DNA from 2 places in the Pseudoxanthomonas japonensis genome. Region 2 is predicted to be linked to the other one. Evidence: predicted binding sites of a transcription regulator. Region 2 holds the regulator's gene; the other holds the start of a gene.
The links. The regulator FliA, encoded in region 2, starts transcription of late flagellar genes. The targets are predictions, from matches to a motif close to TAAAGTTTNNCNNNCNNNGGCCGATAA.
Positions count from the first base shown of each region.

Region 1: a site for FliA is predicted at 1,925-1,951, ahead of ACGHX3_RS08220 (HDOD domain-containing protein). Genes of this name have one in related genera too.

Region 1 is NZ_CP171632.1:1,804,859-1,808,454, forward strand. Features, by position in the region: gene ligD (DNA ligase D) at 1-1,220, shown strand, start outside; gene ACGHX3_RS08215 (PA2169 family four-helix-bundle protein) at 1,325-1,780, opposite strand; gene ACGHX3_RS08220 (HDOD domain-containing protein) at 1,987-2,919, shown strand; gene ACGHX3_RS08225 (DUF6151 family protein) at 3,031-3,596, shown strand, end outside.
Region 2 is NZ_CP171632.1:2,394,079-2,397,674, reverse strand. Features, by position in the region: gene ACGHX3_RS11040 (chemotaxis protein CheA) at 1-387, opposite strand, end outside; gene ACGHX3_RS11035 (hypothetical protein) at 415-552, opposite strand; gene ACGHX3_RS11030 (protein phosphatase CheZ) at 590-1,207, opposite strand; gene ACGHX3_RS11025 (chemotaxis response regulator CheY) at 1,207-1,587, opposite strand; gene ACGHX3_RS11020 (RNA polymerase sigma factor FliA) at 1,792-2,544, opposite strand; gene ACGHX3_RS11015 (MinD/ParA family protein) at 2,541-3,419, opposite strand; gene flhF (flagellar biosynthesis protein FlhF) at 3,409-3,596, opposite strand, start outside.

The DNA.
Region 1 (3,596 bases), 590 kb from region 2:
GGCGCTACGCGGGCCGCGTGGGCACGGGCTTCAGCCATGAGCAGCTCGACACGCTCGCCGCGCAACTGGCGCCACGCGCGCGCAGCGCGCCGACAGCTCGCGTCGAGGTCGATGATCCGGAGCTTCGGCGCGCCCGCTGGGTCACGCCGACGCTGGTGGCAGAAGTCTTCCACCATGGCCTGGGCAACCAGGGCTTGTTGCGGCAGCCTTCGCTCAAGACGATCCGTCGCGACAAACGCGCCGCGGATCTGCGCGAGCCTTCTTCCGCTGACCGCACCGGATCCGCCATGCCTGCCACTCACCGCATCTCCAAGTCCGCCGAGGCGGTCGAACTGACGCACCCCGAGCGCGTCGTCTTCCCCGGCAGCGGCATCACCAAGCAGCAGGTCTTCGACTACTACCGTGCGATGGCGCGCTGGCTGCTGCCGGAGATCGAGGGCCGACCCCTGTCCATCGTGCGCTGTCCGCAGGGCGCAGGGCGGCCGTGTTTCTTCCAGAAACACCACACGCCCGGCATGGACCGCGTCGGTGTGGTGCCGTTGGAAGAGGAGGGCAGTGCGCGTGCGGACTATCTGTTCGTGAACGATGAAGCCGGTCTGCTGGAGCTGGCGCAGTTCAACGCGATCGAGTTCCATCCCTGGGGCGCGCGGGCGAAGACGCCCGATCTCGCCGACCGGATCGTGTTCGACCTGGATCCGGGGCCGGACGTCGCGTGGGCGCGCGTGGTGGACGCGGCGCGCCTGGTGCGCAAACGTCTGCGTGCCCTCGGATTGACGTCGCATGTGCGCACGTCCGGCGGCAAGGGCCTGCACGTGGTGGTGCCGCTGAAGCCGGCGTGCGCATGGCTACAGGTGAAGGACTTCGCGCATGCGTTCGCCGAGTCGATGGCGGCCTCCGAACCGTTGGCCTATGTGGCTACGGCCACGAAGAAGTTCAGGAAAGGCCGCATCTTCATCGACTACCTGCGCAACGGGCGCGGTGCGACCAGCGTGGCGTCGTTTTCGTTGCGCGCGCGCAACGGCGCGCCGGTGGCGATGCCGTTGCGCTGGGAGGAACTCGGCCGCCTCAAGGGCGGCGACGCCTACACGCTGGCGTCCGCGCCGCGGCGCATGGCGCGTATCGGCGAACATCCGTGGGGGGATTACATGCGCGGGAAGCAGGACCTTGCTGTCGTGGCAGCGAGGCTATCCAAAGCGGGCGTGCGCAAGACGTCCCGCTGAGTCCTGTTGCTGTCCTACCGGCCCGCACGTCGCAGGCCGTCAATGAAGAAGCCCCGCGATGGCGGGGCTTCGTGTGCAGGCAGCTCGTCAGATCGCCATGCGGCTCAGCTGGCGTGCTTGAGCACCTGCTTGCGGTCGCGCATCACGTTGTGGCACTCGCGCACGCTCGGCAGCAGCGCCTGGGCCTCGGCGCGCGCAGCGGCCGGCGTGTCCTCGTCGCTGATGGTCTCGTTGAACGCCTTCAGCAGGCGATCCTCGGATTCCTCCAGCTCGGAGACATAGCCGTACGTGGTGTCGCCCAGCGCGGCACGGACCTTGCCGTAGAACTGCTGCATGCTGCCGACCAGCGTGCCGTGTTCGGCGGGCGTGCCGCCAGTGGCGGCGACGGTCGCGCTGAGGCGCGCCACGATGTCCTGCTTGACGCCGGCGATGCGCGTGAACAGCGCGGCGAGTTCGGCATCCTTCACCTTGCCGGCGGCCTCGGTGTAGAAGCCGTGGCCGTCGCGGGCGATCTCGATCAGGTCGTTGAGGCTGTGCTGGATCTTCTTCTGGGTGTTCATCGGGTACTCCTGTTGAAAGTCGGGGAAGCGCAGGGGTCGCGTTCCGTGGCGTTACCGTCGCGCAACCGGCATCAACGCCGTGTGACCTCGCGTGGGCGAGGTTCATGAACATCGCGGCCACGCGAAGCGTTTCCTCACGAGGGCTAAAGATTCTCCGTGAATGGCCGATGGCATGACATCGAACATGCGAAGAAGGGATGGGCTGCGTGGCGTTGCTCGGGAAAGTCACCGACTGGTGGTCCAGGAACCGGCGCGCGGCGTCCGTGCCGGCGTTGGCGCTAGCGCCTGCTACGCCAGCCGGCGACGCCGCCGCGCCGCAAGCACCGTCGCGGGACTGGGCCGGGCCGCTGCTGCGGTTCGCCGGGGTCGACGCGATGGCGTCGCTGCCGGCGGAAGACAGCGACGCCGTCATCGCGACCGTGCGCCGCAAGCTCCAGCGTTTCGCGGAGGATCCGCAACGCCTGCCGCGGCGTCCGCAACTGCTGCCGCACCTGCTGAGCACGCTCAACGACGACGACGCGTCCAGTCGCGATATCGCGGGCGTCATCGCGCGCGATCCCACGCTGGCGGCCACCCTGCTGAAACTCGCGAACAGTGCGTTGTATCGCAGCCATGGGCCAGCAGTGGAGAGCCTCGACCGCGCGGTGGCGATGGTCGGAGTGGACGGGCTGCGCCATCTGGTCGCCGTCGCACTGATGCAGCCGGTGATGCGGGTGGAAGGTGGCGTGTTCGGCCGCCTGCCCGACCTGATCTGGGACCACACGCAGCGTACCGCACTGATCGCGGCGGATGCGGCGCGTGCCGGCGGACGCGAGGAGGTGTTCGCCGCGCAGTTGCTGGCACTGTTGCAGGGGCTGGGCGCCATCGTGGTGGTGCAGGCGTTGCGCGACGTCGTCGCGGCGCAGGCGGGTGGATTTCCCGGCGCCGGGTCGATGGCCCGCGTGCTGCACCGCTGGTCGCCACGTATCGGTCGCGCCGTCGCACGTGAATGGGGGCTTTCGGAACGTGTGATGCAGGCGCTGGACGAGCAGGATGCCGACGCGACGCATGCCATGAGCCCGCTTGCGCGTGCGCTCGCGATGGCTGCGCCCGAAGCGAGCGCGGTCATGGACGTCGCCGCGGAAGCCAACGCCGCCTGAAGCAGGGGTGGCGGTTTTCCTGCGAGTCAGCCAATGCGCATCCGTTTGACGTCCTGCTTATCCGGGATGCGGTATCCCTCGCTCAGGCAAAGTCCAACGACGAGGTGTTCCATGACACTCGAATTGCGTTGCCGGTGCGGACAGGTGCAGGGCACGGTGGACGCGCGCCGTGCGTATGCGCGCGCCACCTGCTATTGCCGCGACTGCCAGGCGTATGCGCGGCATCTCGGCCAGCCAGGTGTGATGGATGCGCAGGGAGGGACAGACATCATCGCAATGAACCCCGATGCGGTGACGTTCACTGCGGGCGAAGAACACATCGCCGGCCTGTGCCTGCGCGAAGGCGGACTGCTGCGCTGGTACGCGGGCTGCTGCCGCACGCCATTGGGCAACACGCCGCGCCACGGCCATGTCGCCTATGTCGGCGTGGTGGCCGCCTGCCTTCCGGATGCGCAGCAACGGGATGCCGCCTTCGGCCCGCGGGACAGGATCGTGTTGAATGCAGGCGCTGCGCTGGGCGACGTGCAGCCGACGCCGTTCGCCCTGATCGGTGGTGGACTGAGGATCGCCGCCGGCATCGTGACGGCGAAACTGCGCAGGCAGGCGCCGTCGCTGTTCTTCGACATGAGCGGGCAGCCGCACAGGACCGCGCATCCGCTCAGCGCGCGCGACCGTCG
Region 2 (3,596 bases):
GGGTGCGCTGCCGTGCACGTCGAACTGCTCGATCAGCGCTTGCGGCGCGTGCGGCGGTTCTTCGCCGGCGCCGACGGCGTCCAGCATCTGCTGCAGCCAGTCCAGCGATTGCTGGGCGGCGTCGAAGTGTTGCGCTTCCAGCGTCGCCTGGCCCGCGCGCACGAGCCCCAGTGTTTCCTCGGCGGCATGGCAGAGGTTGACCATGGCCTGGATGCCGAGGAAGCCGGCGCCGCCCTTCAGCGTGTGGAAGCCGCGGAACACCGCATTGAGCTGGCCGCTGTCGGACGGGTCGTGTTCCAGCGTCACCAGCTGTTCGCCCAGCCGGTCGAGGATCTCCTGTGCTTCGATCAGGAAGTCGGCGGCGATTTCGGGCGTGACGGCGGACATGGGCGGGGCGTTTACCGGTGCGGACGATCAGCGGGAGGAATCGAGCAGGGGCATCGCGTTTCCGTGGCGGCGGCGCAGGAAGCGCGCGACCACGACATCGCAGACCAGCAGCAATCCCACGAACAGCAGGACGACGGGGTGGCGGGAACGACGGGCGGCGGGCATGGCAGGTCTCCGGTTCCGCAGCGCGCGTCCCCCGGGGCTACAACCCCAGGCCGGACAGCAGGTCGTCGGCGTCGTCCTGCGAGAACGCGTTGCGGTCAAGACCAGCAACGGCCGGGCCGGCGAGTTCTGAAGGCTTGTCGCGGTTTTTTTCCGGCGGCGGCAGGCCGAGCGCGCCGAAACCCTCGTGCACGCGGCGCACGATGCCGGCGACGCGGCGGATGATCTGGCCGGTCAGGTCCTGGTAACTCTGCGCCAGCGCCATCTCGGACAGCCCCTTGCCGATGCGGTCCACCAGCGCGGCCTGTTCGGCCGACAGCGCGGTGCCTTTCAGCTCGGTGGCATAGCCACGGCACTGTTCGGCCAGGTCGAGGGTCTTGTGGCTGGCCTGCTCGGTCATCTCGACCACATGGTCCAGGCGCGCGCAGGCATCGTCGAGTTCGCCGGCTTCCGGCGGCGGCAGTTCGCCCAGCGTCTGCGCCAGCTCACGGGCCAGGCGGCCCAGGCCCTGCATCATCGGCTGCGTGCGCCAGGCGGCGATGGCATCCAGTTCGCGGCGCCAGCCGGCTTCGTCGCCGTGTTCCAGCGCGTCGAGCGCGCTCTGAAGTTTCTCCACCAACGCCGCGCGGGCACTGGTGGCGTCGGCGACGGCGTTCATCAGGCGGCCGCTCCCAGGCGTTCGAAGATCTTGCCCAGCTTCTCTTCCAGCGTCTGCGCGGTGAACGGCTTGATGATGTAGCCGTTCACGCCGTTCTGCGCGGCCTCGATGATCTGTTCGCGCTTGGCCTCGGCGGTCACCATCAGCACCGGCAACGTCTTGAAGCGGTCATCGGCGCGGATCGCCTTGAGCAGTTCGATGCCGGTCATTCCCGGCATGTTCCAGTCGGTGACCACGAAATCGAAACTGCCCTGGCCCAGCGCGGTCAGCGCGGTGGTGCCGTCGTCGGCCTCGGCGGTGTTGGTGTAGCCGAGGTCGTTGAGCAGGTTCTTGATGATGCGGCGCATGGTGGAGAAGTCGTCCACGATCAGGATGCGCATGTTCTTGTTGGTCACGGAGGCTCCGGTGTTGCGTGGACGGTGGGACTGGTGGGGATATCGGCCGGGGGCGGGAAAGGTTTAGGGAGCGGGGAATCGGGAATAGGGAATGGGAAGGTGGGCGGTGTTGTCGCGTCCGGAGCAACGCTGACCTGCAGACGACGCAGGGCTCCGTTCCCCATTCCCAATTCCCCATTCCCCGCCTCTTCACTCATCGTCTTCCAGGCCGGCGTCGGCCTTCTCGAACACCTGCAGGCGACCGCGCAGGCGCACCATCGACTGGCCGTGGATCTGGCACACGCGCGATTCGCTGACGCCGAGCACCGCACCGATCTCCTTCAGGTTGAGTTCCTGCTCGTAGTACATCGACAGCACCAGTTGCTCGCGCTCCGGCAGCTGGCCGATGCACTTGACCAGCTGCTGGCGGAACTCGCTGCGTTCGAGGTTCTGCTGCGGCGAGGGGCCGCCGGTACGCGAGGTGTTCGGTTCGCCGTGGTCGTCGATGTGCGATTCCAGGCTCAGCACCTGGCCGCGCGCGGCGTCTTCCATCAGGCGCAGGTATTCGGGCAGCGGCATCTCCATCGCGCTGGCGACCTCGGTGGCGATGGCGGCGCGGCCGGTGCGTTGTTCGATCTCGCGCACGGTGGCGGCGGCCTGGCGCGCGCGACGGTGCACCGAGCGCGGCACCCAGTCGCCACGGCGGATCTCGTCGATCATCGAGCCGCGGATGCGGATCGACGCATAGGTCTCGAACGACGCGCCCTGTTCGGCGTCGTAGCTGCGCGAGGCTTCCAGCAGGCCGATCATGCCGGCCTGCACCAGGTCGTCGATTTCTACGCTGGCCGGCAGGCGCGCCGCCAGGTGGTGGGCGATGCGGCGCACGAGGTCGGCGTGCTGGGTGACGAAGTCGTTCGCGCTGGCGCGTTGCACGGCGCGGTACTGGGCGGCGGCGGTGTTCATGCGGCCACCCCGCGCTGGATCAGGCGTTCGACGAAGAACTCCACGTTGCCGCGCGCACCCACCGGCGGTTGCCAGCGCGCGGTGGTGCGCGCGATGTCGGTGATGGCGCGGGCGGACGGGCTGCCAGGGTAGGCCTTCACGACGGGCTGCTGGCGCTGCACGGCGCGGCGCAGCCAGTCGTCCTGCGGCACCGCACCCAGGTAATGCAGGGCGACATCGCCGAGGAAGCGTTCGCAGACGCGGGCGAGCTTCTCGTACAGCTTCCGGCCCTCGTTGGGGTCGCGGACCATGTTGGCGATGACGTGCACGCGGTCCAGGCCGCGCTCGCGCGCCAGCACCTTGATCAGGGCGTAGGCGTCGGTGATCGAGGCCGGCTCGTCGCAGACCACCACCACGGTGTCCTGCGCGGCCTGGCAGAAGGTCAGCACGCTGTCGCTGATGCCGGCGGCGGTGTCCACCACCATGAAATCGAGCGCGCGTTGCAGTTCGGAGAACACGTTGACCAGGCCGACATGCTCGGCCGGCGTCAGTTCGGCCATGTGGCGGAAGCCCGACGAAGCCGGCACCACCAGCACGCCCTCGGGGCCTTCCAGCAGCACGTCCTCCAGGCCGCAACGGCCGGCGATCAGGTCGGCCAGCGTGAACTTCGGCGACAGGCCGAGCAGTACGTCCACGTTGGCCAGGCCGAGGTCGGCGTCCATCAGCAGCGTGCGCTTGCCCATTTCGGCCAGCGACACGGCGAGGTTGACCGACACGTTGGTCTTGCCCACGCCGCCCTTGCCGCCGGTGACGGCGACGACGCGCACGGGATGGAACGCGCCGGGCAACGGCGGGGTGCTGCGGGGGTTGGTCTGCAGCGGGTGATCAGGCGACATGGGTGGCCTCGGTGGAGCAGGGTTCGTCGGCTTCGCGGCGCAGCTGGTCCAGCCGCAGCACGAGGTGGGCGCTGTTGGCGCGGTGGAGGTCGTCGGGGACGCGCTGACCATCGGTCACCCAGGTCATCGGCAACTGGTGGTCGACGACCACGCTCAGTGCGCTGCCCAGGCGACCGG